Regions from separate parts of the Turicibacter sanguinis genome, predicted to be linked through region 2. Evidence: a T-box and tRNA genes for the amino acid it is inferred to sense, from the RefSeq annotation. Region 2 holds a T-box; the other regions hold tRNA genes.
What was found. A T-box is a leader RNA that pairs with one kind of tRNA and senses whether it is charged. The one in region 2 lies ahead of thrS (threonine--tRNA ligase), so its partner is inferred to be a tRNA-Thr.

Region 1 (9,528 bases), 510 kb from region 2:
AGCTCACTAGTCGAGTGACTCTGCGCCGAAAATGTACCGGGGCTAAACGGACCGCCGAAGCTGCGGATTGACACTTAGGTGTCAGTGGTAGGAGAGCGTTCTAACAGCGGAGAAGCAGTACCGGAAGGAGCTGTGGAGCGGTTAGAAGTGAGAATGCCGGTGTGAGTAGCGAAAGATAGGTGAGAATCCTATCCATCGAAAGCCTAAGGTTTCCAGGGGAAGGCTCGTCCGCCCTGGGTAAGTCGGGACCTAAGGTGAGGCCGAAAGGCGTAGCCGATGGACAACAGGTTGATATTCCTGTACCACTTATTAAACTGATGGAGTGACGGAGAAGGCTAAGTTGAGCGTGTTAATGGATTCACGTGTAAGCAGTGAGGTGGTCATGTAGGCAAATCCGCATGGCATAACATTGAGCTGTGATGCCGAAGCCGTATGGCGAAGTCAACTGATGTCACGCTTCCAAGAAAAGCTTCTAGGGTTAATTTAGTAAGTGCCCGTACCGATAACCGACACAGGTAGGCGAGGAGAGAATCCTAAGATGAGCGAGAGAACTCTTGTTAAGGAACTCGGCAAAATGACCCCGTAACTTCGGGAGAAGGGGTGCTTGTGAAAGCAAGCCGCAGTGAATAGGCCCAGGCGACTGTTTATCAAAAACACAGGTCTCTGCTAAACCGCAAGGTGATGTATAGGGGCTGACGCCTGCCCGGTGCTGGAAGGTTAAGAGGAGAGGTTAGCGCAAGCGAAGCTTTGAATTGAAGCCCCAGTAAACGGCGGCCGTAACTATAACGGTCCTAAGGTAGCGAAATTCCTTGTCGGGTAAGTTCCGACCCGCACGAAAGGCGTAACGATCTGGGCGCTGTCTCAACAAGAGACTCGGTGAAATCATAGTACCTGTGAAGATGCAGGTTACCCGCGACAGGACGGAAAGACCCCGTGGAGCTTTACTGTAGCTTGATATTGAGCACTGGTGACACATGTACAGGATAGGTAGGAGACGAAGAAGCCAGGACGCCAGTCTTGGTGGAGTCGCTGTTGGGATACTACCCTTGTGTTACTGGGGTTCTAACCCGTGGCCATGATCTGGTCAGGGAACAGTGTCAGGTGGGCAGTTTGACTGGGGCGGTCGCCTCCCAAAGAGTAACGGAGGCGCCCAAAGGTTCCCTCAGAATGGTTGGAAATCATTCGAAGAGTGTAAAGGCAGAAGGGAGCTTGACTGCGAGACCTACAAGTCGAGCAGGGACGAAAGTCGGGCTTAGTGATCCGGCGGTACCGAATGGAAGGGCCGTCGCTCAACGGATAAAAGCTACCCCGGGGATAACAGGCTGATCTCCCCCAAGAGTTCACATCGACGGGGAGGTTTGGCACCTCGATGTCGGCTCATCGCATCCTGGGGCTGTAGTCGGTCCCAAGGGTTGGGCTGTTCGCCCATTAAAGCGGTACGCGAGCTGGGTTCAGAACGTCGTGAGACAGTTCGGTCCCTATCCGTCGTGGGCGTAGGAAATTTGAGAGGAGCTGTCCTTAGTACGAGAGGACCGGGATGGACACACCGCTGGTGTACCAGTTGTTCTGCCAGGAGCATAGCTGGGTAGCTACGTGTGGACGGGATAAACGCTGAAAGCATCTAAGCGTGAAGCCCCCCTCAAGATGAGATTTCCCATTCGAAAGAAGTAAGATCCCTTGAAGACGACAAGGTAGATAGGTCAGAAGTGGAAGTGTGGTGACACATGGAGCGGACTGATACTAATCGATCGAGGACTTAACCAAAGAAACTGAAGAAGATATCTAGTTTTGGAAGATTAACGAAAGAATCTCCAAAAGGTCTAGTGACGATGGCAAGGAGGGCACACCTGTTCCCATACCGAACACAGAAGTTAAGCTCCTTAGCGCCGAGGGTAGTACGCAAGTGCGAGAGTAGGACGTTGCTGGGCCACCATAAACCAGCCTCAATAGCTCAGTTGGTTAGAGCACTTGACTGTTAATCAAGGGGTCCTAGGTTCGAGTCCTAGTTGGGGCGCCATTATAATAATGGCCCGTTGGTGAAGCGGTTTAACACACATGCCTTTCACGCATGCATACACGGGTTCGAATCCCGTACGGGTCACCATTTAAAATTAGATAGAAATATCTGCATGGAGGATTAGCTCAGCTGGGAGAGCATCTGCCTTACAAGCAGAGGGTCGGCGGTTCGAGCCCGTCATCCTCCACCATAATTAAATAAAAAAGATGCCGAAATAGCTCAATTGGTAGAGCAACTGACTTGTAATCAGTAGGTTGCGGGTTCAAGTCCTGCTTTCGGCACCATCTGGTGGGGTAGCGAAGTGGCTAAACGCGGCGGACTGTAAATCCGCTCTCTCCGAGTTCGGCGGTTCGAATCCGTCCCCCACCACCACTTTGAAAATGGGCTATAGCCAAGCGGTAAGGCAACGGACTTTGACTCCGTCATGCGCTGGTTCGAATCCAGCTAGCCCAGCCATTAAAAGTCCTGCTAGCTCAGTTGGTAGAGCATCTGACTTTTAATCAGAGGGTCAGAGGTTCGAGTCCTCTGCAGGACACCATTTTTTTGAAAAAAAGAATAAACATTTATGGATAAATAAATGCCTGGGTGGCGGAACTGGTAGACGCACAGGACTTAAAATCCTGCGGGTGGTGACACCCGTGCCGGTTCGATTCCGGCCCTAGGCACCAACTTAATAGCGCCCATAGCTCAATTGGATAGAGCGTTTGACTACGGATCAAAAGGTTAGGGGTTCGACTCCTCTTGGGCGCGCCATAAAAACGGGAAGTGGCTCAGCTTGGTAGAGCACCTGGTTTGGGACCAGGGGGTCGCAGGTTCGAATCCTGTCTTCCCGACCATTAATTAAATACCCAGGGGACTTAGCTCAGCTGGGAGAGCGCCTGCCTTGCACGCAGGAGGTCAGGGGTTCGATCCCCCTAGTCTCCACCAATTTTAAAAATAGAATAATCATGATGGCGGAGTAGCTCAACTGGCTAGAGCGTACGGTTCATACCCGTGAGGTTGGGGGTTCGAGTCCCTCCTCCGCTACCAGATAGAATTAATAGTAAGACCCGGACCCTTAGCTCAGTTGGTTAGAGCTATCGGCTCATAACCGATCGGTCGTAGGTTCGAGTCCTACAGGGTCCACCAATTAGTTTTAGTTATACGGAGGAATACCCAAGTCCGGCTGAAGGGATCGGTCTTGAAAACCGACAGTACGTGAGAGCGTAGCGGGGGTTCGAATCCCTCTTCCTCCGCCATATTAATTAAATAACATCGCGGGGTGGAGCAGTTGGTAGCTCGTCGGGCTCATAACCCGAAGGTCGCAGGTTCAAGTCCTGTCCCCGCAACCAAAAAGGTCCAGTGGTGTAGCGGTTAACATGCCTGCCTGTCACGCAGGAGATCGCGGGTTCGATTCCCGTCTGGACCGCCATTTGAATAGGCTTGGTAGCTCAGTCGGTAGAGCAAAGGACTGAAAATCCTTGTGTCGGCGGTTCGATTCCGTCCCAAGCCACCATTTGGAGGATTAGCTCAGCTGGGAGAGCATCTGCCTTACAAGCAGAGGGTCGGCGGTTCGAGCCCGTCATCCTCCACCATAAAAGTCCTGCTAGCTCAGTTGGTAGAGCATCTGACTTTTAATCAGAGGGTCAGAGGTTCGAGTCCTCTGCAGGACACCATTTATAGATGCGGGTGTGGCGGAATTGGCAGACGCGCTAGATTTAGGCTCTAGTACCTTTGGTGTGCAGGTTCAACTCCTGTCACCCGCACCATATTAATGATTAAAATGATAATTGGTTATCATTTTTTTTGTTTAGAAAATTAAATACTATAGCATATAAAAAAAGACTAGTTTTATTAAGAACTAGTCTTTTTTTATTCTTTTTTAAATAGTGCTGTCGGTTAAAGTATAATCTATTTACAGTGAATGACTTTAAGTGAAATCCTGAGACTCATAAAAGCTATAAATGGATTAACTGTTGAGTGTAGGATAGACTTTATGATGGTGCATAATTTTGACTCTGGTATTTTTTTTGAGTTTTCAAAGTAATACCATATTATATTTTATAAAAAATGTAATAGTTCTTTTCAACAAGAGAGACTTTTAAGACGAATATGGATTGATAAGATATACTTTCTTTAAATATAAAGCTAGTGAGCCTATTTAATTTAAACTCTTTTAAATAATCTTTATTTTTAATATTTAAAAATTTTCTATTACAATATGAATAAAATATCAAAATTTATTCTTTCAATATGGTTTTAATCAATAACATTGTAATAGGATAGGAGAGTTAATCTAACTATGTTAATATATGGAAAACACATTGTGGTGGAGAGAATGAGCAATGGATTCTAGATAAATATTTTATGTTTATTATTTCTAGTAGTTTGAATAATAAGGTTATTAGGAAAAGACATCGTTATGATGTCTTTTTTATATCAACTAAATTTCTTATTACTGAAAATCAGGAATAAATAAAATTATCCTGAAACTTAATACAGATACGATAACCCCTAATATCTTGGACTGATATATAAATATGATTTTAAAAAATTATTATTATTTTAATCATTATATTTGACTTTTTAAATTGCTTAATATATAATAACAATATCAGTAATTATTACTATAATGAATTTGGAGGGATTACAATGTCATTAATCAATACTCAAGTAGTAGATTTTAAAGTTCAAGCTTATCACAATGGTGAATTCAAAGAAGTAACTAACGAAACAATTAAAGGACAATGGTCTGTATTCTTCTTCTATCCAGCAGATTTCACTTTCGTTTGTCCAACTGAATTAGGAGATTTAGCAGATAACTATTCTAAATTCCAAGAAATGGGATGTGAAGTATATTCTGTATCTACAGATACTCACTTCGTTCATAAAGCATGGGCTGATGCTTCTGAAACAATTGCAAAAATCAAATATCCAATGTTAGCAGATCCAACTGGAACTTTAGCTCGTGGATTTGGTGTTATGATTGAAGAAGAAGGTTTAGCTTTACGTGGAACATTCATCGTTAACCCAGAAGGTCAAATTAAAGCTTATGAAATTCATGATTTAGGAATTGGACGTAATGCTGAAGAATTAGTACGTAAAGTACAAGCAGCTCAATTCGTTGCTGAGCACGGAGATCAAGTATGTCCAGCTAAATGGCAACCAGGAGCTGAAACTTTAACTCCAAGCTTAGACTTAGTAGGAAAACTTTAATAGATAAAAAAGAGAGCATTCGCTCTCTTTTTTTATAAATTTTTGAATTGGGTATTATAGAGTTCAGCATAATATCCTTGTTTATTTAATAGCTCTTCATGTGTTCCTCTTTCTGAGATTCCATTTTTTGAAAGGACTAAGATTTCATCTGCTTCTTTTATAGTGCTTAAACGATGGGCTATTATAATGCTTGTTCGACCTTTTGTTAAATCTTCCAATGCCTCTTGAATTAACATCTCTGTGATATTGTCTAATGCTGATGTCGCTTCATCTAAAATGAGTATTGCAGGATTTTTAAGAAATACTCGTGCAATTGCGATCCTTTGTTTTTGCCCGCCAGAAAGCTTTACTCCACGTTCTCCAACAATAGTATCATATCCATTTTCTAGTGACATGATAAAGTCATGAATACGAGCTTTTTTGGCAGCTATAATTATTTCTTCCTCTGTTGCCTGTGGATTTCCATATAAAATATTATCACGGATATTGCCATAGAAAATATATACTTCTTGCTGAACGTGTCCAATATTTTTTCTTAAAGAGCTTAATTCATAATCTTTTATATTAATATCATCTATTAATATTTCTCCAGATGTTACATCATAAAATCTTGGAATTAGTAGAGAGATAGTTGATTTCCCAACACCTGATTCTCCAACTAAAGCTATTTTTTTACCAGATTCAATATTAATATTAAAATCTGTTAACACATGTTCTTCATTTGCTTCATATTTAAAGTTTACATGGTTAAAAATAATATTTCCCTTCGGATTATTTAAATAAATAGCATTTTCTTTTGACTTAATTTTGGGTTTTAATTGAATAATTTCGTAGAATCTTTCAAATCCTGCCCATCCTGTTTGGAATTGTTGCATAAAATTAATTAAGCGTTGAATTGGTTTAATTAAGAAATTTATGTATAGGAGAAACGCAGTAAAATCTCCAAATGTTAATGTATTATTATAAACGAGGATTCCTCCCATAATTAATAATATGAGATTCAAAATATCTATTAAAAAGGTATTTCCGCTTGAGAAGATTGACATTTGGAATAGTGCATTTTTCCATGAGTTAGCATAGTTTAAATTATTTTCAGTAAATTTATTGTACTCGTAATCTTCATTTGCAAATGATTTTGTTAAACGGATTCCCCCAATACTACTTTCAATTTGTGCATTGATTTCTCCTTGTGTTTTTCGTGTAGCTCTAAATCCTTGCATCATTGCATTCCGTCTCCACATTGAGAAGATGATAATTAAAATGATGATAGGAAATATCGATAAGGTAAATACAGCATTAATATTAAATAATATAATAAAACTTCCTATAATCATGATCAGAGATATAAAGATATCTTCTGGTCCATGATGTGCTAACTCTGTAATATCTCTTAAATCTCCTACTAATCGGGACATAATAACACCGGTTTTATTTTCATCATAATAACTGAAATTCAAGGATTGAAATTTTTTGAATAAATCTTGTCTCATATCAAATTCCATTTTACATCCCATAATATGCCCCCAATAGTTGACGATGTGTGAACATATTAAACGAATAATAAATAATATTAATAAAGTAAGACTTACTATAACCATAGATTGAATTTTTCCATTTGGAATATAATCATCCATAAATATCCCTGTAAAATAAGGATAAACTAAGTCGATACCTGCCATAAGTAGCGCGGCTATCATATCTAGAATAAATAATCCTAAATGATTCCTATAGTAAGAAATAAATTTTTTAAACATTTTTTCACTCCCTTATATGTGATTGTTCTAGTTTATCAAAAAAAAACAACATTTACAAATTATTCCTTTTAGTTATACATTTGTTATATATCAATATATTTATAACTGGTTATTTTGAAAGAGTAATACACATATTTTCCTCTTCTTTAGAATGACAAGTAAATAATAAAATTGTTATAATGTTATGTGAATAAGTATTTTTTTACAGATATTAATGACTTGGAGGGTAAGTGGATGAAAAGGTTAGATGTATATATTATAATTGCTGTTTTAATTATTAGTGGTGGACTATTCGCTATGTTTAGTTTACAGCCCCAGGTAGATCAAGAAGTGGTTATTTCTTTAAAAGGATCAGAATATGCACGAGTTCCTATTGATGGTAAGGAACATATTTATGAAATTGAAACAGAGCTAGGTTATAATAAGATAATTGTTAATGCTAAAGGTGTTCATATTGAAGAAGCTGATTGTCCAGATCATGAATGTATTTTATTTGGAACTTTAAGTAAAACAGGACAAAGTATTATTTGTGCACCACATTATCTAGTTATTGAAATAGTAGGAAATGTAGATAGTGGAATTGACGGAGTAGCAATCTAGGATAAGGTGGCGAGATATTTTGGAAAATGCAATGATTAAATTAAGTAATGTAACATTTGGTTATGAAGAGAATCAAACTGTATTAAAAAATTATAATTTATTAATTAATAAAGGTGAATTTGTAACAATTCTTGGTCATAATGGTTCTGGAAAGTCGACTTTATCGAAATTACTCGTTGGGTTAGTTAAAGCTAATGAGGGTGAAATCTATGTGGATAATCAATTGTTAGATGAAGAATCAGTTTATGATATTCGTCAAAAAATAGGGATTGTTTTTCAAAATCCAGACAATCAATTCGTAGGAAGTACTGTACGTGATGATATTGCATTTGGATTAGAGAATAAATGTGTTGAATATGATGAAATGCATCGCCTTGTGAATGAATATGCTGAAAAAGTTGGAATGAAAAACTTTTTAGACCGTGAACCGCATCGCTTAAGTGGAGGAGAAAAACAACGTGTTGCAATTGCGGGTGTTTTAGCTCTTGGAGCTAATGTTATTATTTTAGACGAAGCAACTGCAATGCTTGATCCACAAGGTCGTCAAAATATGATGAGTTTAGTTCGTGAATTGGCTGAAGATCATAATAAGACGATCATTATGATTACGCATCATTTAGATGAAGCTGTGTTTAGTGACCGTATTGTTGTGATGAATGATGGAGAAATTATTTTAGAGGGAAGACCAAAAGAAGTGTTTGCAAAGAAAGAGTTATTAGAATCTGTACAATTAGATGTTCCTTTTGCTGTTAAAGCTTCTTATGATTTGAAAGATAAAGGTATTATTGAGGATATTTGTACGAGCGATGAGGAGTTGATGAATAAGTTATGGGCATTAAGTTTGAAAAAGTAAGTCATGTTTATAATTTAAATACGCCAATGGAACAGCGAGCAATTTATGATATTAATATTGATATTCAAGATAATAAGTTTGTCTCAATCATTGGACATACTGGTTCTGGAAAATCAACGCTTATCCAACATATGAATGGTTTGTTAAAACCATCAAGTGGTGTGATTACTGTCGGAAAACAAACGATTAAATCGGATGAGAAAAACAAAAATTTAAAAGCGATTCGTCAGCATGTTGGCTTAGTATTTCAGTTTCCTGAGTATCAGTTATTTGAAGAAACTGTTGAAAAAGATATTATGTTCGGTCCAATGAACTATGGAGTTTCTGAAGAGGAAGCTCGTCAAAGGGCGAAAGAGGTTGCTAAGATTGTTGGGTTGGACGATAGTATTTTGGAGCAGTCTCCTTTTCATTTGAGTGGAGGACAGATGCGCCGTGTTGCGATAGCTGGAATTTTAGCGATGAATCCTGATATTTTGGTCCTTGATGAGCCCACTGCTGGACTTGACCCTCAAGGACAACATGAGATGATGCAGATTTTTAATGATTTGCATCAGAAGTATGGTAAGACTATTGTGTTAGTTACTCATGATATGAATCTGGTATGTGAGTATGCAGAGCATGTTATTGTGATGCATCGTGGTGAGATGAAGTTACAAGGGTCACCAAAAGAGGTGTTTAAAGAGGTTGAGTTACTTGGAGAGTGCGGGATTACTTTACCGTTAGTGGCGCAGAATTATTATAATTTTGCTTCAAAGCTCGGATTATCTGTTGAGGATTTACCTCTAACAACAGAGGAGTTTGTTTTAAAAATTGAAGATTTAGTAGAGAGGGGCTAGTTTGTGAACGGAATTATTATCGGACAGTATTTACCGGGTCAGTCATTTTGGCACCGACTGGATCCTCGTTCAAAGATTATTGCAACATCTTTATTTGTGATTTCAAGTTTTTTAATTGAGCAATGGTTTTTTATTGGACTTTTAGTTGTGGTTGAGTTAATTGCGATGAAGTTGACGAAGATCCCTTTGGATTATTTTTTTAGAAGTCTGAAGCCAATTTGGTTCTTTGTGATTTTGACGTTTTTCTTACAGGTTCTATTTAATAAGCAAGGA
Region 2 (9,528 bases):
GAGATTTACCAATCCATTGTGAAGTAAACAACATGAAAATGACATGAAAAAGGATGGACTAATTGCTATGCCAGAATTACCAGAAGTTGAAACAGTTAAAAATGTGTTAAATAGCCAGATTAAAGGCTTAAGAATAAAAGAGATTGAGTTACGATACGAACCGATGGTTAAAAATATGAGTGCAGATGTTTTTAAAGAAAAGCTAACGAATCAAGTGATAGAAGAGATTAGTCGTCGCGGGAAGTATTTAGTTTTTCATTTTCAAGATTATCAACTCCTTTCGCATCTTCGTATGGAAGGTAAGTACTTTTATGAGGCAGATGATTTTGAATTAAACAAGCATATTCATGCTATCTTTAAACTCGATAATGGACGTCAGTTACTTTATCAAGATACGCGTAAATTTGGGACGTTTCATTTATATGAAAAAGGTCAAGATTTAGAAGAAACCTCTGCTTTTAAAGTGCTTGGGGTGGAACCTTTTTCAGATGAGTTTACCCCAGCGTATGTTAAAGGAAAAATAAAAGGGAAAAAGAAACCGATTAAGTCATTATTACTAGATCAAAGTGTAGTTTGTGGACTGGGTAATATTTATGTAGATGAGGTGTTATTTAGGGCAAAGATTCATCCTTTAACCCCAAGCTATGAATTATCCGACAACGAGATTGAAAATGTGGTAAAATATACAGTAGAGGTGTTAGCAAAAGCCATCTCATTAGGTGGGACAACCATTCGAACCTTTACATCCACACATGGTGTATCAGGAACGTTTCAAGAAGAGTTGTTAGTTCATCAACGATTGGGTGAAGTGTGTAAAATCTGTGAAACCCCTATTGAGAAAATTAAGGTTGGTGGACGTGGAACTTACTTTTGTCCAACATGCCAAATAATTAAGTCTTAAGGGGGATTGTATCCATGTTAGTAGTTGGATTAACGGGTGGAATTTCATCAGGAAAAAGTACGGTCACTCAGTTGTTTTTAGACAAGGGTGTGACGGTTTTAGATGCTGATTTAATTGTCAGACAGATGCAACAACCAAATACGGTACTTCTAAAAAGATTAGCAGATGTATTTGGACAGGATATTATTTTAGCGGATGGGAACCTAGACCGCGGGGGGCTAGGGCGTTTAATTTTTCAAGATAAGGCTGCAAAAGCAAAATTAGATGAAATTATGAAACCCTTAATCCGTGAAAAGTTAGTAGAAGGGATTGAACTCGCGAAAAAAGCTAATGAATCGATGGTGGTTCTCGATATGCCACTTTTATATGAGTTTGAGTTTGAATCACTGACGGATGTGACGATTGTCGTTTATGTCAGTCAGGAAACGCAAATTAAACGACTGATGGCAAGAGACCAAATCGAGGAGGCCTATGCGCTCGCCAAGATTAATTCTCAGATGTCACTGGATAAAAAACGTGATCTTGCGAACTTCGTTTTAGTTAACGAAGGTAAAGTCAGTGAGTTACGAACTCAGTTTGAGACACTGTATCATCAGTTATGCTGCTGTCTTAAACATAGTCATAATTAATATAGTGGAAAAGTATAGGAATTAAGGGAGGAACTAGAAATGGGATTTATGGACTTATTTAAAACACACTACGAATCAGGTGAAAAAACGACGGATGAGGCGTTAATGACTCATTACTATAAAGCAAAGTATCAACCAACGAAAGCAGCGATTATTGAGGTTGCTAAATCATTAAACTTTGAGGTAAAATTTGAAGATGATGATCGTCAAGAATTAATGCTTAAGCGTAAAGATGCTGAAGTGATTGTGACGATTGTTAAAATTACGCCGATTGAATCAGCGGTTGATTTTACGATTAATACGCCTGGTCTCATTACATTTGGAAAAGGTAAAAAACTGATTCAAGAATTCTATAAAGAATTAGATAAAAAAATTATGTTTAAAGGATTAGCTTTAAACCGATAATAGATTGATTAATCCCTATTTTTAATAGGGATTTAACATTTTAAAAGAAGGAGTGTTTGAATAATGGGAGTATCTCTTAAACCGAATACAACATTCGACTTAAGTCCCATTCAAATGATGACTTCGGAAGAAATACAAGTTTTGACGTTGCTGTATCAACCCATTATTGGTCCGCAAGCCGTGAGTTTATTTACGACTTTAAATACGTTAGCACTAAAAAAACAGGAACAATCTTTAACGCATCATTTGTTATTACAGTTACTCAATACGAATATTGAGGAGTTTTTAGAGTGGCGTTATAAATTAGAAGCCGTTGGATTAGTTTCTGTGTATATCACCGAAGAATCTCATCATATAACGTATGTTTTAAAAAGACCGATGAAAGCTCGTGCCTTTTTTAGCGATGGAATTATTAATGTCTTTTTAAATTTAAAAGTTGGGAATGTAGATTATCAAGCATTAAAGCAATTTTTTATTGAAGATGCTTTTAAAGCAGAAGGAAAAAATGTCTCAAAACCATTTAATGAAGTATTTGATACGACGGTGTTACTTCGTAACTCTCAAACCCTACAAGCTAGTCCACTGCCGGTTAGTGAGATGAAGCGTGAGGGAGTAGAGCTAGAGAAAGCCTTTAATGAAGAGTTACTATTTGCTTTACTCAAGCAGTTTGGACTCGATGATCAAATTTTATCGGATAAACTTCTCGATCAAATTAATAAGATTGCCTTTTTATATAAATTAGATGAAAGTGAATTAGCTCGTCTTATTTTTGATGCTTTAGATAGTGATGGCTTCGTCAACTTAGAGGTATTTAGAAAACAAGCGAAACAATATTTTCAATTTCTAAATAAAGGAAAGCCAATCGAGGTGGTGGAAGTTTCGCAGGTTAATCAAGAGACCATGATTAGTGAAGCGAATGCGGCAAGTGCAAAGGAAAAACAATTATTGATTCATCTGTCACAACATCCACTTAGTTTCTTGAAGTTTAAGCAACATCAAAAAGAACCTGTTCCAGCCGATCGTCAATTAGTTGAGTGGTTAGTGGTGGATCAACAAATGCCATCCGGTGTTGTGAATGTGTTGATTGATTATGTGTTAAATATTTCAGATGGGCGATTGCCAAAGCAATTGGTTGAAAAAATTGCGGGTGAATGGCAGCGTAAAGAGATTGATAATACTGAAAAAGCAATTGCTCAAGTTAAGTCAACGCTTAAAGCGAAGCAAAAACGTGAAAATGAAAAAACGATGCCAGCAGCAAGTAAACCATCTTATCAAAAATCAGCGAGAGTAGTTCGTCAAGAGCAAGTTCCTGATTGGCTGAAAGCACCGCAAACGCAAGAATCGAATAAAAAAACATTGAGTGAAGAAGATTTACAAAAGATTGAACGCATGAAACAATTACAGAGTCAGATTCTAAATGGGAAAGGGTGAATTAGATGAAACGATTAGGTGATTTAATACCGAAAACGTTTGGAGCTGAGCAGGCATATCAAGAGTTATTAAATGAACCAGAGATTGCACAGGCATTAAAATGTCATGAGTCTGAGGTGGATATGTCACGTCTGTCGAGCTTTATATCCGATTTAGATGAGTATTCACGAAATAAATCCAAATGTGAGGGTTGTCTAGGATTAGATTATTGTAAGCAACCCGTTAAAGGACATCGACCAGAACTTGAACCAAGGTATAAGCAACTTAAGATTGCATATACGCCTTGTCATTATGAGTTAAATCAAAAACATTTAGCGAATATTAAAAGTTTTCATATGCCGGGTGATATTGTAAATGCGAATTTTGAACGATTTATCATGGATCCTGAGCGTGTCGAGTTTTATGAAAAAGCAACTTTATTTATTAATGAATACATGACAAATAAAAAAGGTCGCGGTCTTTATTTATATGGGCCTTTTGGCACAGGGAAAACATATATGTTAAGCGCCATTGCAAATATCTTATCTCAACGTGGAATTGTTTGTGGCTTAGTTTACTTTCCTGAATTGGTTGCTGAAATTAAATCAGGATTTAATAGTGACAATAATAGTGGATATGATAAAATTGAACAATTAAAGCAAATCGATGTCTTGATGCTAGATGATATTGGAAGTGAATCGATGACGAGCTGGATGCGGGATGAAGTGCTTGGCCGTATTTTAAATTATCGAATGCATCAGGGGCTTCCAACTTTTTTCACTTCGAACTTGGATTATGAACAATTACGTCATCATTATTCTTATACTCAAAAAGGAGAAGTTGAGGAAATTAAGGGGGCACGTATTTTAGAACGTATCAAAGCTTTAAGTGTTCCTGTCGCTATTACTGGAACAAATTATCGTCAAAATCGCTAAAATTCTTATCACTTTTTGCTTGATTTCAAAAAAATCATACATTATAATATGATTCATACATATACTAATGAGTAGACTGATATATCAAAGGTTTTGATAAGGATATGATTTATTCATACGACTTTCTAGAGAGGGAATCCATGGCTGAAAGATTTCTAAGTACGATGTTTGAATTACTCCCTTTGAACTGGACTTGAAAAAGTTTCCCGCTGACTGCGTTAACGTTAAATTGAGTTGCTAACGAAGAGTCTTTTCTTTGTTGGAAATAGGATGGTACCGCGATTATAATCGTTCCTAATTAAATTTTAGGAGCGATTTTTTTTATACTCAAAAATTTCGCTCCGAGGTAAACGAAAAATAAAAGGAGGAAATACCATGATTAACATTACTTTCCCAGATGGGAATGTGAAACAATTTGAAAATGGAGTTACTGCAGATGCGATTGCGCACTCTATTTCACCAGGATTACGTAAAAAATGTGTGGCTGCTAAAATTAACGGACATTTATATGATTTAAGTCGTCCAATTGAAGCAGATGCAAAAATTGAATTAATTACAAATGATCGTCCAGAAGCGTGGGAAATTATTAACCATTCGGCTGCTCACTTAATGGCTGCCGCTATTAAACGTCTTTATCCAGATGCAAAATTTGGAGTAGGACCTGCGATTGAAGATGGATTCTATTATGATATTGATACAGAATCAAAAATTTCAGAAGCTGATTTACCAGCTATTGAAAAAATGATGCAAAAAATTTCTTCAGAAGCTTTACCGATTATTCGTCAAGAATTAAGCCGTGAAGAAGCAAAAGAATTATTTGCAGCTGATGAATATAAATTAGAATTAATTGATGCGATTAAAGAAGGTGAAATCATCACAACTTATTCAGAAGGTGATTTTACAGATCTTTGTAGCGGAGTACATGTTCCAAATACAAAAGATGTTAAGTTCTTTAAATTATTAAGTGTAGCAGGAGCTTACTGGCGAGGAGATAGCGACAATAAAATGTTAACTCGTATTTACGGGGCAGCTGCTTTATCTAAAGATGCTTTAGCTGATCACTTACGTATTTTAGAAGAGCGTAAGGAACGTGATCATAAAAAATTAGGACGTGAATTAGAATTATTCACATTCAGTCCATTAGTAGGTCAAGGATTACCAATCTGGTTACCAAATGGTATGAAAGTTCGTCAACAAATCGAACGATATATTACTGAATTAGAAGAAGATTACGGATACCAACACGTAGCAACTCCAGTTATGGGATCTGTTGATTTATATCGTACTTCAGGACACTGGGCACATTATCAAGAAGATATGTTCGTTCCAATGGAAATGGATAATGAAGAATTAGTATTACGTCCGATGTCTTGTCCTCACCATATGATGGTATATAAAACAAAATTACGTTCATACCGTGATTTACCAATTCGTTATGCAGAGCAAGTTATTCAACACCGTTTTGAAGCCTCAGGTGCTTTAACTGGTCTTGAGCGTGTACGTGCGATGACTTTAACAGATTCTCATCTTTTTGTTCGTCCAGATCAAATTAAAGAAGAGTTCTCTCGTTGTTTAGAATTAATTCACCGTGTGATTAAAGACTTCGGAGTTGAAATTAACTACTATCGTTTATCGCTTCGTGATCCAGAAAACAAAGAAAAATATTTCGATGATGATCAAATGTGGGAAAATGCAGAGTCAATGTTACGCGAGACATTAATCGAAAATAATATTCCATTCATTGAAGCTGAAGGAGAAGCGGCCTTCTATGGTCCTAAATTAGATATCCAAATCAAAACAGCTTTAGGACATGATATTACAATGTCAACTATTCAATTAGACTTCTTATTACCAGAACGTTTCGATTTAACTTATGTATCTGAAACTGGTGAAAAAGTACGTCCAGTTGTTATGCACCGTGGTTTAATCGGAACATATGAGCGTTTCATGGCTTATTTAATTGAAACTTACAAAGGAGCATTCCCACTATGGTTAGCTCCAACACAAGTAACAGTGATTCCAGTTAATAATCAATATCATTTAGAGTACGCAAAAGAAGTTGCTAAAGAATTACGTAAATACCGTGTTCGTTTAGAAATCGATGAGCGTGAAGAAAAAATGGGTTATAAAATCCGTGAATCACAAACTAAGAAAATCCCAATGTCTATTGTATTAGGGGATAAAGAAGTTGCTAATAATGAAGTCACATTCCGCCGTTTCGGTGAGCAAAAAACTCAGACTTTACCATTAAAAGAATTCGTTCATTTCTTAGTTGAAGAAATTGCAGAGCGTAAAAACTATAAACCTGAATAATAAGTCAAAATGAGAAGCTTGTAGCTTCTCATTTTTTTATAGATTTTTGGAATTTTATGAATAGAATGATAGAGAATTACAATAATGAATTTAGTTGATGATTGTGTTTTTATCAGTTAAAAGGAAAGAATAAGTAGGTATTGTAAAGTAGGGAGTGATAAAAATGATTGAAACTATGGTCGTGTTAAGACAGTCGAGTGTAGATGTAATAGCCCTTCTTGTTTTTTTAATCGCTGCTTATCTGGGTTATAAAGATACGTTTCGTTTCAGTTTTCTTCAACTTATTTTGCAACTGATTTCAATGATAGCGACTTATTTTATTTCTATTTTTTTAACTAATAAAGCGATTCAGACGATTCCAGAAAATGCGAATATAGGATTAATGATTCCTGATGAGTTATTTTATTTAGTGCAACCTCACGAAGAAATGATTATTCCACTTATTATGTTTGTTATTATTTATATATTTATATTTATTATTATAAAGAGCATTCTATATGTATTCGGAAGAAACTATGAATGGGAAAGGTATTTATTCAGAAAAATTAAGTTAAATTCAACGTTTGGAAGGATTCTAAGTTCTGGGTGTACCATTTTAAATACGTATACGTATTTAATCATTGTTTTAATGATTGTTGGATTTCCTTTGTTTAATTTAGTAGGCCCCCATACATTCTCCTCTTTTTTATTAAAAACAGTTCCTTTTATTTCAAAGGATATTGAAGAGTTTTATGCCCCCTATGAAACACTTACTCAGGTATTACAAACTTACAAAGAAGAGGCACATCTCATTTTTGATGGGACGACAGTTAATCTTAAAGTGATGGAAGAAATGATTCAAAAAGACCCAAGTCGTAAAAATTCGTTGCAAGATGCCTATGAATATTTAATCCCGTATATTGCAACAACTTCTGGTTATTTAGCTAATTTTTCAAATAATAAGATTGGAATTAATGAAATGAAAGAATATTTAGCAAATACTCAGGAATATCTGAACAATCAAACCATAACACTGGAAATTTTTAATTCTTACTATGAAGAGTTGATTAAAAACAAAACTTATGATAGACTAGTTAAAGATGAGGTCATTAATGATGATGCTTTAACCGCATTGGTTGAGAGTGGATTCCTAAATGATACAAATCTTAAAAAAATTAAAGAATATATAGCGCTTGATTGACATATACTAATCAAGGTGTTATAATTAATAAATGTGAATATCATGTGGAAAGAAGAAGTACCCACTTCTCACCTGATTGGCTTAAGTCGATAGGTTTAAAAGTCGCATAGTTTTTTTTAACTGTGATTTTAAACGTGGGCGCTTGAATGCCTACGTTTTTCTTTTTTTCCATGAATGTTCTATAAAATTGGAGGTGCTCATCATTAGCAAGAAGAATGTAAAAAACGAGAGCTTAGTCAACGAGGATATCCGCGCTAAGGAGATGTTAGTCATTGGTCCTAACCGCGAACAACTTGGTTTAATGCAACGCAAAGATGCTTTACGTGCTGCTTCTGAACAAAATTTAGATTTAGTATGTGTAGCACCACAAGCTAATCCGATTGTTTGTCGTATTATGGATTACGGTAAATACCGTTACGAACAACAAAGACATGCTCGCGAAGCGAGAAAAAACCAAGTGGTTGTAAGTCTTAAAGAAGTTCGTTTAAGTCCTAACATTGATCAGCATGATTTTAATACTAAATTAAAAAATGCTCAAAAATTCCTTAGTAAAGGTGATAAAGTTAAAGTTAGCGTACGTTTCAAAGGGCGTGAAATTGCTCATACAGAATTCGGTCGCAATGTTTTAACTCGCTTTGCTGAAGGGTGTGCTGAAATCGCAGACCTTGAATCAAATCCAAAACTTGACGGACGTTCAATGTTTCTCGTTTTAGCACCAAAGAAAAAGTAGAAAAGATAAAGGAGGAACTCTACCATGCCAAAAATGAAATCTCATCGTGGAGCTGCTAAACGCTTTAAACGTACAGGATCAGGAAAATTAAAACGTTCTCACGCTTATACAAGCCACTTAGCTCACAATAAAACAACTAAACAAAAGAAACACTTAGCTAAAGCTGCTGTTGTTTCAAATAGCGATTACAAACGTATCAAAGATATGTTATATAGCTTATAATCATTTAAATATTTTTTGTACTACAAAAGGAGGAACTCAATATGCCACGTGTAAAAGGTGGAGTTGTATCACGTAAACGTCGTAAACGCGTTTTAAAATTAGCAAAAGGTTACTTTGGATCAAAACACACATTATATAAAACTGCAAATGAACAAGTAATGAAATCATTACAATATTCATACCGTGACCGTCGTCAGAAAAAACGTGATTTCCGTAAATTATGGATCACTCGTATCAACGCTGCTGCTCGTATGAATGGATTATCATACAGCAAATTAATGCACGGATTAAAATTAGCTGGAATCGAAGTTAACCGTAAAATGTTAGCTGATTTAGCTGTAGCTGATGCTGCTGCATTCACAGCTTTAGCAGAAACTGCAAAAGCTGCAATGAATAAATAATTTTTTATAAACTTCAAACACTACCTTAAGGTAGTGTTTTTTTGATATTTTTAAAGAAAATATTTTTAAAATTATTTTCATCAATGAGATAAAATGATATGATACTACTTATAGAAAATTATGGATAATAGGAGGAAACATAATGACTAAGTTAGATCAAACTCTAACGTTCTTAAAAGAAATTACAGATGCAAATGCTGTACCGGGTCAAGAACGTCAAGCACGTGAAGTGATGAAAAAATATATTGGTGACTCAGCAGATAAAATTTATCAAGATAATATCGGATCATTAATTGCTGAAAAAGTAGGGGAAAAAGATGGACCGAAAATCTTGATTGCAGGTCATATGGATGAAGTTGGATTTATGGTTCAACGTATTGATGATAATGGATTTATTAAATT
Region 3 (9,528 bases), 1.4 Mb from region 2:
AACTAACTATGACCTACTATCTAACTGATTCTTCCTCCACTAATTGTTCATTAACTCCTCTATTTTTATCTTATAGACGAATTGTCAATACAAATGCGACAGTTTCTCATGAAATAGCTCGAATGAAGTTTTCCACCCTAAACATTTTCGTGGTCGATGATTAATGAGGCAGAGTGCCTCATTAATCTCTTCGTCACTGACTCGTGCTAAATCTGTCTTCTTCGGGAAAAACTCTCGAAGAAGACCATTGGCATTTTCATTACTTCCTCTTTGCCAAGACGAATAGGCATCTGCGAAGTAAACAGGAACCTTTAAATCAGCTTCTACTTTGGAATAACAAGCAAACTCTTTTCCTCGATCAACCGTATAAGTTTTAAAGGTGTCTTTAGGAAAGAGTTTATATAACTCACTAATCGCTCGGTACATTTCTGTTGCTGAGCGATTTTCTATTTTAATGGCCACATAAAAACGTGTTTGACGTTCAACAAAGGTCGCCAAGCAACCTTTACTCTTTCCACGACTTGAAACAACCGTATCTAATTCCCAGTGCCCAAACGTTTCACGTCTTTTTACTTCTTTGGGACGTTGATGAATCGACGTTCCAATGTTAAATCGTCCGCGTGTTTCTCGTGGTTTTCGTCGCTTTCCTTTTTGTCTTAAACAACTTAAATCTCCTAACAAAATGGTTTCATCATAAATCCAACGATAAATGGTTTTAAATGAAAGAACACCCTTTAAAACGGTATTAGAAATTTGTTCAGGCGACCAGGTTAACTTTAAATAATGTTGGATGGTCTGAATGACTTGTTCAGATTTCTTCTCTGGACAACGACAACTTAATCGACGTTGTCCAGCTAATTCTTCTGCTAACTCAGCCTGATACGTCTTTTGAGTATTTCGTTTCAGTTCACGAGCAATCGTTGAATGATGGCGATTTAGTTGTTGAGCGATTTGTCTCGTTGAATAGCCCATTTTTGAAAGAACTTCTATACGTGTGCGCTCAAATGTGTTAAGATGTTTATAACTCATAAATAGATCTCCTTGTTAAGAATTTTGTGTGGTAACTTCATTCTATAACAAAGATCCTATTTATGAGTTTTTTTTTGTGTCGCACTTAATATTACAATCTATCTATACAAAAAAATCCTAGTAGCTTAACTACTAGGATTTCAATTTAAGTCATTATGGTTTTAAAGATACTACTCAGTCATTTGTAATGCAGTATTGTAATCGTCTAAAGCTTTAGCAGCTGCTTCTTCAGGAGTTGCTAAACCTTCCCATACTGAACGGTACATTGTTTCAGCTGCACCCCAGTATTTTGACATTTCTGGTAAGATTGGCATTGGTTGTGCATATTCAGCTTGAGCTAAAATACCAGCTACATATGGATCTTCAGTTACCCCTTCGATAACAGATGCATCTTTTAATGCAGGGATTTTTCCTTGTACATCATACATAATTTGTAATCCTTCTTCAGATGCTAAGAATTCAGCAACTTGTTTCGCCTCAGTTGGATGTTGTGTGTATGCACTTACACAAGCAATGATATTTCCTGAGAATGTTTCAGGTTGAACACCATTAATTGTTGGAATAGTCGTTACTCCCCATTCAAATTCATTATCAATCGCACCTTGTTTCGCTTCAGCAATTGACCAAGGTCCCGAAATCATATAAGGAACATTTCCTTTAATAAATTCACCGTGTACTGTATCCCAATTTAAGTCAGCATATGGTACTGGTAAATATTCTTTCATTGATTTGAAGAATTCTAAACCTGCTACTACTTCTGGTGTATTTAAGTTAACTTGAGAAGCATCATCGTGATTTTCACCATATAATTGGAATCCTGCCCCTGTTAAGAAGAAGTGCATGTCATATGAGTTCCCTGGTTGGAAACGTAATAAGAATTTATTTGTTGCAGCATCATTGTATTGTGCTGCTTGTTCTTTAATTTGTTCAAATGAAGTTGCAACTTCAAATCCATTTTCCTCTAATAAAGTTTTGTTATAGAATAAAGCTAATGATTCAGTTGCTAATGGGATACCATAATATGTGTTATCAACTTTAACAGTACCAACAGCCCCTTCTAACATACGTTCTTCGATCATATTTCCTAAATCTGATCCTAAAGGTAATAAGATATTTGATAAGATTGATTCACTCATTCCATCATGAGGTTGAATGAATACATCCCCACCTAATCCCGCAGGACCATCTAACTCTAATTTAGTACGAGCATCTACTGCTCCAACTTTTTCATATACAACATCAATGTTTGGATAAGCTGCTTCAATTGCTGGTTCAATTGCTGCTGCATAATCATCATCGTCTAACCATAATTTAATCTCTACTTTTTCCCCTGAAGTTGCTGGTTTCTCAGTAGTCTCAGCAGATCCATTAGATGGTGTTTCTGCTGGTGTTTCAGCGTCATTTCCACCACAAGCTACTAATCCTGTTAACGATAACGATGCAACTAATCCTAGTGATAATAATTTCTTCATCCTTATACCTCCCAATTGTCTAAAACAATTTGTTTTTGAAATTGCTTACATATTAAGTATAGCACTTACAAAACCGAAATGCAATATCCGACATTTAATGTGGAATCGGTTACAAAAATATGTTTAAATATACAAAAAAGCGAGATTCTCACATAGAATCTCGCTTTTTTTCATTAAATTAAACTCGGAATAACTTTCTTACGATAAACGACGAAAGCAATTAGTGGTGTTCCAAAATTAAAAATAATCGTTGTGAAAGCAGGAGAAATAATTAATCCTATAATTAATGAAATGATTGAAGGAATTGTCCCAGAATAAATCATAATATTTAATACTTCTTTATAACTAATAAAACTTGTATGTCCAAACTTAAATAACATCGATAACGCCGCTACAACAAATGTATAAATAAAGAAAGTTAAAATTCCTGTCTGATAATTTCCCATAATGAATGGAACAATCAATAAAGGTTTTAAAGACTTTGCAAAAGGAGCAAATACACCTTCATACCCAGATGCTACATCCATTTGTCGAAGTTGACCAAAATTAGTTCCTTCATATTCACCGTAAGATAAATCATACTGTCTACCTTGTTCCACAAAAATTAAGTGATCATGATTAAAAACTAAACCATTCGTCACCAAATTCGCATCACCGTTAAATAAAATTTTAACATCACTATTAACCTTGATTTCGTAAAACTCATTATTACTTAAAGCCCCATTTTCAATTTTATAATCTGGTAATGATTCGACTATCATTGCCTTCTCATCATCAGATAACATCCAAATCTTTTCATCCCATCTATAAGCTTCATCTTTTAATAAAGAAAAGGCGAACGGCGTCATTTGCATCATTGATAAAAAAATACCAAAAATTAAACTAATAATAATGGGTGTTTTTCTCAATTCAAAAATTGAATCTATTGAGTACCCTGATTTTAACATTAACTTTAACTTTTTCATTCTTGCTCCACCTATCCTATTTCAATCTCTAGCTCCTCATACAAGCTAACCTCTTCTACTGGAATACTAAATAACATAGTACCCTTACTTGGAATTATAACAGAATCTGACTTTAAAGTATAACCTGTTTTTGTCGAATAAATAAGGTTTTCATCATCAGTACTAAATCCAACTTCACAATCGCGTTCACTGATATTATGTAAAATGAAAACCGCTTCTGTCTCAGTATAACGAATTTGTCCGATTACTAGAGACTTACTCATACTAAGGGCGACCATCTCTCCACTAGATAGTGCATCACTACTATTACGCACTGCAATTAAAGACTTATAATGATTTAATAACGAATCTTTATCCTCTAATTGTACCTCTATACTATCTAAATCCATATTTAAAGTATCCTTACGCCATTCAGTCTCATAATCATTTCCCCATTTAAGAGGGAATCTAATATCTTCATCAGGTTTTCTCCCTAACATTCCAATTTCCTCTCCATAATAAATATATGGGTTCCCTGGTAACATTAAATAAATATCTGCTGCCAATTTCATTAAATCCATATCGTTATTTAATACAGACATGACACGATCTTGATCATGATTCGTTAAAAATATAGCATCACTATATCCTCTATCTCCAGCATATTTTTCAAAAGACTCATGCATTCTTGTTAAATTTTTCATTAATCCAAATCCACTAAGATCTCTTTCACGACGAACAACAGATACAATTGCATCAGCTAAATCAAAATTGAAATTTGCATCAAAATTACTGTAATATGGGGCAACTGATGAAGATCCTGACCATACCTCTGCAACAATATATAAATCATCTTTAGCGTCACGCCATCCATCTGTTATCTCTTTCCAAAAATCTAAATTTTCTTGTAGTAAATTTAAATCAGTATTATATTCACCTTGTGCGTACAAATACTTTGCTGCATCTAATCTAAATCCATCAACACCTAAATCAATCCAATACTGTCCAATATTAATAAACTCTTCTCTTACTTTATTATTTGAAGCATCCCAATCAGGCATTCCACTCCAAAATGCACCAAAATACATACGATTTTCATACTTAGACCACGCTTTTCCATCAATAGGAGAAGCTGAAAAATCATATGATGAATCATTCGCATCAACCCAAATAAAGTAATCAGCATAATCACTATCAATATTTTCCTTACTATCTATAAACCATGGATGCTCACTACTCGCATGATTTAAAACCATATCTAATACAACTTTTATTCCTTTATTATGGGCTTCTGAAACTAATTTTTTAAAATCATCTAACGTTCCATACTCAGAATTAACATTATAGTAATCTGTTACATCATACCCATGGTAACTTGGAGATGGATAAATAGGTAATAACCAAATTCCTTTAACTCCTAAATCTACAAGATAGTCCAAATTCTCAGTAATTCCATTAAAATCACCAATACCATCACCATCACTATCTGAAAATGAACGTACAAATATTTCATAAAAAACACCATTGTCACTTGAAACTTCCGCCCTCTCATCGGTACTATTACTACATCCAACTAATAAAAATATAATCATTAATAATAGAATGTTTTTTTTCATTATTATCCCCCTCATGTGTTTATAGATAATTATAGCAACTAAACATCATAACAACTATATGTAACCGTTATTATAATTGATATAAAAAAAACTTCTTAAGATATATCCTAAGAAGTTTTAAGAAAAATAAAAAAGAGTAACCCTACTCTTAATCGTCATAAATTGGTGCCTAGGGCCGGAATCGAACCGGCACGGGTGTCACCACCCGCAGGATTTTAAGTCCTGTGCGTCTACCAGTTCCGCCACCCAGGCACATCATTATTAATTTAATTGGAGGCGCCAATCGGATTTGAACCGATGATCAGGGAGTTGCAGTCCCACGCCTTACCACTTGGCTATGGCGCCCTTTTTTTATGGAGCGGGTGAAGAGAATCGAACTCTCACAGTCAGCTTGGAAGGCTGAAGTTCTACCATTAAACTACACCCGCAATTTTTAGATGGGGCGACTGATGGGAATCGAACCCACGAATGCCGGAGCCACAATCCGGTGCGTTAACCACTTCGCCACAATCGCCATGGCAGGGGTGGCAGGAATCGAACCCACACTAACGGTTTTGGAGACCGCTGTTCTACCGTTAAACTACACCCCTACTTAATTATATGGTGCCGAAAGCAGGACTTGAACCCGCAACCTACTGATTACAAGTCAGTTGCTCTACCAATTGAGCTATTTCGGCCTTTTATAGCATATCTCATTAAAAAAAGAGCATCTCTACTCTAAATTGTCATAAATTGGTGCCTAGGGCCGGAATCGAACCGGCACGGGTGTCACCACCCGCAGGATTTTAAGTCCTGTGCGTCTACCAGTTCCGCCACCCAGGCACATCATTATTAATTTAATTGGAGGCGCCAATCGGATTTGAACCGATGATCAGGGAGTTGCAGTCCCACGCCTTACCACTTGGCTATGGCGCCCTTTTTTTATGGAGCGGGTGAAGAGAATCGAACTCTCACAGTCAGCTTGGAAGGCTGAAGTTCTACCATTAAACTACACCCGCAATTTTTAGATGGGGCGACTGATGGGAATCGAACCCACGAATGCCGGAGCCACAATCCGGTGCGTTAACCACTTCGCCACAATCGCCATGAATGGTGCCGAAAGCAGGACTTGAACCCGCAACCTACTGATTACAAGTCAGTTGCTCTACCAATTGAGCTATTTCGGCATCTTTTTTATTTAATTATGGTGGAGGATGACGGGCTCGAACCGCCGACCCTCTGCTTGTAAGGCAGATGCTCTCCCAGCTGAGCTAATCCTCCATGCAGATATTTCTATCTAATTTTAAATGGTGACCCGTACGGGATTCGAACCCGTGTATGCATGCGTGAAAGGCATGTGTGTTAAACCGCTTCACCAACGGGCCATTATTATAATGGCGCCCCAACTAGGACTCGAACCTAGGACCCCTTGATTAACAGTCAAGTGCTCTAACCAACTGAGCTATTGAGGCTGGTTTATGGTGGCCCAGCAACGTCCTACTCTCGCACTTGCGTACTACCCTCGGCGCTAAGGAGCTTAACTTCTGTGTTCGGTATGGGAACAGGTGTGCCCTCCTTGCCATCGTCACTAGACCTTTTGGAGATTCTTTCGTTAATCTTCCAAAACTAGATATCTTCTTCAGTTTCTTTGGTTAAGTCCTCGATCGATTAGTATCAGTCCGCTCCATGTGTCACCACACTTCCACTTCTGACCTATCTACCTTGTCGTCTTCAAGGGATCTTACTTCTTTCGAATGGGAAATCTCATCTTGAGGGGGGCTTCACGCTTAGATGCTTTCAGCGTTTATCCCGTCCACACGTAGCTACCCAGCTATGCTCCTGGCAGAACAACTGGTACACCAGCGGTGTGTCCATCCCGGTCCTCTCGTACTAAGGACAGCTCCTCTCAAATTTCCTACGCCCACGACGGATAGGGACCGAACTGTCTCACGACGTTCTGAACCCAGCTCGCGTACCGCTTTAATGGGCGAACAGCCCAACCCTTGGGACCGACTACAGCCCCAGGATGCGATGAGCCGACATCGAGGTGCCAAACCTCCCCGTCGATGTGAACTCTTGGGGGAGATCAGCCTGTTATCCCCGGGGTAGCTTTTATCCGTTGAGCGACGGCCCTTCCATTCGGTACCGCCGGATCACTAAGCCCGACTTTCGTCCCTGCTCGACTTGTAGGTCTCGCAGTCAAGCTCCCTTCTGCCTTTACACTCTTCGAATGATTTCCAACCATTCTGAGGGAACCTTTGGGCGCCTCCGTTACTCTTTGGGAGGCGACCGCCCCAGTCAAACTGCCCACCTGACACTGTTCCCTGACCAGATCATGGCCACGGGTTAGAACCCCAGTAACACAAGGGTAGTATCCCAACAGCGACTCCACCAAGACTGGCGTCCTGGCTTCTTCGTCTCCTACCTATCCTGTACATGTGTCACCAGTGCTCAATATCAAGCTACAGTAAAGCTCCACGGGGTCTTTCCGTCCTGTCGCGGGTAACCTGCATCTTCACAGGTACTATGATTTCACCGAGTCTCTTGTTGAGACAGCGCCCAGATCGTTACGCCTTTCGTGCGGGTCGGAACTTACCCGACAAGGAATTTCGCTACCTTAGGACCGTTATAGTTACGGCCGCCGTTTACTGGGGCTTCAATTCAAAGCTTCGCTTGCGCTAACCTCTCCTCTTAACCTTCCAGCACCGGGCAGGCGTCAGCCCCTATACATCACCTTGCGGTTTAGCAGAGACCTGTGTTTTTGATAAACAGTCGCCTGGGCCTATTCACTGCGGCTTGCTTTCACAAGCACCCCTTCTCCCGAAGTTACGGGGTCATTTTGCCGAGTTCCTTAACAAGAGTTCTCTCGCTCATCTTAGGATTCTCTCCTCGCCTACCTGTGTCGGTTATCGGTACGGGCACTTACTAAATTAACCCTAGAAGCTTTTCTTGGAAGCGTGACATCAGTTGACTTCGCCATACGGCTTCGGCATCACAGCTCAATGTTATGCCATGCGGATTTGCCTACATGACCACCTCACTGCTTACACGTGAATCCATTAACACGCTCAACTTAGCCTTCTCCGTCACTCCATCAGTTTAATAAGTGGTACAGGAATATCAACCTGTTGTCCATCGGCTACGCCTTTCGGCCTCACCTTAGGTCCCGACTTACCCAGGGCGGACGAGCCTTCCCCTGGAAACCTTAGGCTTTCGATGGATAGGATTCTCACCTATCTTTCGCTACTCACACCGGCATTCTCACTTCTAACCGCTCCACAGCTCCTTCCGGTACTGCTTCTCCGCTGTTAGAACGCTCTCCTACCACTGACACCTAAGTGTCAATCCGCAGCTTCGGCGGTCCGTTTAGCCCCGGTACATTTTCGGCGCAGAGTCACTCGACTAGTGAGCTATTACGCACTCTTTAAAGGATGGCTGCTTCTAAGCCAACCTCCTAGTTGTCTGTGCATCTCCACATCCTTTTCCACTTAACGGACACTTGGGGGCCTTAGCTGGCGGTCTGGGCTCTTTCCCTTTTGACCATGGACCTTATCACCCACAGTCTGACTCCCGATGATATCTATCTGGCATTCGGAGTTTGATTGAGATCAGTACCCCGAGGTGGGGCCATCACCCATTCAGTGCTCTACCTCCAGTAGACTTGCCATCGAGGCTAGCCCTAAAGCTATTTCGGAGAGAACCAGCTATATCCGTGTTCGATTGGAATTTCACCCCTAGCCACAAGTCATCCAAGCACTTTTCAACGTGCCCTGGTTCGGCCCTCCAGTCAGTGTTACCTGACCTTCAGCCTGCTCATGGCTAGCTCACACGGTTTCGGGTCTACAACATCGTACTCTTCGCCCTATTCAGACTCGCTTTCGCTACGGCTCCGCATCTTCTGCTTAACCTCGCACGATATCGTAACTCGCCGGTTCATTCTACAAAAGGCACGCCATCACCCATTAACGGGCTCTGACTATTTGTAGGCACACGGTTTCAGGTTCTCTTTCACTCCCCTTCCGGGGTTCTTTTCACCTTTCCCTCACGGTACTGGTTCACTATCGGTCACTAGGTAGTATTTAGCCTTACGAGATGGTCCTCGTTGATTCCGACGGGATTCCACGTGTCCCGCCGTACTCAGGATTCCTTCCATGCATTTCACAATTTCACCTACGGGACTCTCACCCTCTCCGGTTGGCCTTCCCAGACCACTCGGCTATCATGATTTGTCAATTATGAAGGTCCTACAACCCCGGCTAGTGCCGGTTTGGGCTCTTCCCACTTCGCTCGCCGCTACTACGGGAATCGATTTTTCTTTCTTTTCCTCCAGGTACTTAGATGTTTCAGTTCCCTGGGTCTGTCTCCTATATGGCTATGTATTCACCATATGGTGCTAGCGTATAACCACTAGCGGGTTTCCCCATTCGGATATCCCCGGATCAAAGCTCACTTACAGCTCCCCGAGGCGTTTCGCCGTTTGTCGCGTCC

Region 1: it has a tRNA-Thr gene. The T-box ahead of thrS (threonine--tRNA ligase) is inferred to sense a tRNA for this amino acid. The anticodon was not compared.
Region 3: it has a tRNA-Thr gene. The T-box ahead of thrS (threonine--tRNA ligase) is inferred to sense a tRNA for this amino acid. The anticodon was not compared.

What each region holds. Positions count from the first base shown of each region.
Region 1 covers NZ_CP053187.1:672,254-681,781, reverse strand. Annotated here, with positions in the region: rRNA gene HLK68_RS03390 (23S ribosomal RNA) at 1-1,764, shown strand, start outside; rRNA gene rrf (5S ribosomal RNA) at 1,820-1,928, shown strand; tRNA gene HLK68_RS03380 (tRNA-Asn) at 1,941-2,017, shown strand; tRNA gene HLK68_RS03375 (tRNA-Glu) at 2,028-2,104, shown strand; tRNA gene HLK68_RS03370 (tRNA-Val) at 2,132-2,207, shown strand; tRNA gene HLK68_RS03365 (tRNA-Thr) at 2,226-2,301, shown strand; tRNA gene HLK68_RS03360 (tRNA-Tyr) at 2,305-2,389, shown strand; tRNA gene HLK68_RS03355 (tRNA-Gln) at 2,399-2,473, shown strand; tRNA gene HLK68_RS03350 (tRNA-Lys) at 2,480-2,555, shown strand; tRNA gene HLK68_RS03345 (tRNA-Leu) at 2,597-2,685, shown strand; tRNA gene HLK68_RS03340 (tRNA-Arg) at 2,694-2,770, shown strand; tRNA gene HLK68_RS03335 (tRNA-Pro) at 2,777-2,853, shown strand; tRNA gene HLK68_RS03330 (tRNA-Ala) at 2,869-2,944, shown strand; tRNA gene HLK68_RS03325 (tRNA-Met) at 2,970-3,046, shown strand; tRNA gene HLK68_RS03320 (tRNA-Ile) at 3,069-3,145, shown strand; tRNA gene HLK68_RS03315 (tRNA-Ser) at 3,163-3,255, shown strand; tRNA gene HLK68_RS03310 (tRNA-Met) at 3,273-3,348, shown strand; tRNA gene HLK68_RS03305 (tRNA-Asp) at 3,353-3,428, shown strand; tRNA gene HLK68_RS03300 (tRNA-Phe) at 3,437-3,512, shown strand; tRNA gene HLK68_RS03295 (tRNA-Val) at 3,516-3,591, shown strand; tRNA gene HLK68_RS03290 (tRNA-Lys) at 3,597-3,672, shown strand; tRNA gene HLK68_RS03285 (tRNA-Leu) at 3,682-3,765, shown strand; gene ahpC (alkyl hydroperoxide reductase subunit C) at 4,649-5,212, shown strand; gene HLK68_RS03275 (ABC transporter ATP-binding protein) at 5,245-6,966, opposite strand; gene HLK68_RS03270 (NusG domain II-containing protein) at 7,201-7,566, shown strand; gene HLK68_RS03265 (energy-coupling factor transporter ATPase) at 7,586-8,419, shown strand; gene HLK68_RS03260 (energy-coupling factor ABC transporter ATP-binding protein) at 8,395-9,255, shown strand; gene HLK68_RS03255 (energy-coupling factor transporter transmembrane component T family protein) at 9,259-9,528, shown strand, end outside.
Region 2 covers NZ_CP053187.1:157,618-167,145, reverse strand. Annotated here, with positions in the region: gene HLK68_RS01015 (hypothetical protein) at 1-27, shown strand, start outside; gene mutM (DNA-formamidopyrimidine glycosylase) at 68-901, shown strand; gene coaE (dephospho-CoA kinase) at 916-1,530, shown strand; gene HLK68_RS01000 (hypothetical protein) at 1,570-1,935, shown strand; gene HLK68_RS00995 (replication initiation and membrane attachment family protein) at 1,999-3,366, shown strand; gene dnaI (primosomal protein DnaI) at 3,372-4,280, shown strand; T-box leader at 4,365-4,579, shown strand; gene thrS (threonine--tRNA ligase) at 4,656-6,593, shown strand; gene HLK68_RS00980 (hypothetical protein) at 6,757-7,773, shown strand; ribosomal protein L20 leader region at 7,817-7,941, shown strand; gene infC (translation initiation factor IF-3) at 7,967-8,503, shown strand; gene rpmI (50S ribosomal protein L35) at 8,528-8,725, shown strand; gene rplT (50S ribosomal protein L20) at 8,767-9,126, shown strand; gene HLK68_RS00960 (M42 family metallopeptidase) at 9,269-9,528, shown strand, end outside.
Region 3 covers NZ_CP053187.1:1,730,569-1,740,096, reverse strand. Annotated here, with positions in the region: gene HLK68_RS08420 (IS30 family transposase) at 85-1,029, opposite strand; gene HLK68_RS08415 (sugar ABC transporter substrate-binding protein) at 1,200-2,501, opposite strand; gene HLK68_RS08410 (DUF1189 family protein) at 2,675-3,466, opposite strand; gene HLK68_RS08405 (alpha-amylase family glycosyl hydrolase) at 3,478-5,061, opposite strand; tRNA gene HLK68_RS08400 (tRNA-Leu) at 5,225-5,313, opposite strand; tRNA gene HLK68_RS08395 (tRNA-Cys) at 5,333-5,406, opposite strand; tRNA gene HLK68_RS08390 (tRNA-Gly) at 5,416-5,489, opposite strand; tRNA gene HLK68_RS08385 (tRNA-His) at 5,500-5,575, opposite strand; tRNA gene HLK68_RS08380 (tRNA-Trp) at 5,578-5,651, opposite strand; tRNA gene HLK68_RS08375 (tRNA-Thr) at 5,663-5,738, opposite strand; tRNA gene HLK68_RS08370 (tRNA-Leu) at 5,795-5,883, opposite strand; tRNA gene HLK68_RS08365 (tRNA-Cys) at 5,903-5,976, opposite strand; tRNA gene HLK68_RS08360 (tRNA-Gly) at 5,986-6,059, opposite strand; tRNA gene HLK68_RS08355 (tRNA-His) at 6,070-6,145, opposite strand; tRNA gene HLK68_RS08350 (tRNA-Thr) at 6,152-6,227, opposite strand; tRNA gene HLK68_RS08345 (tRNA-Val) at 6,246-6,321, opposite strand; tRNA gene HLK68_RS08340 (tRNA-Glu) at 6,349-6,425, opposite strand; tRNA gene HLK68_RS08335 (tRNA-Asn) at 6,436-6,512, opposite strand; rRNA gene rrf (5S ribosomal RNA) at 6,525-6,633, opposite strand; rRNA gene HLK68_RS08325 (23S ribosomal RNA) at 6,689-9,528, opposite strand, start outside.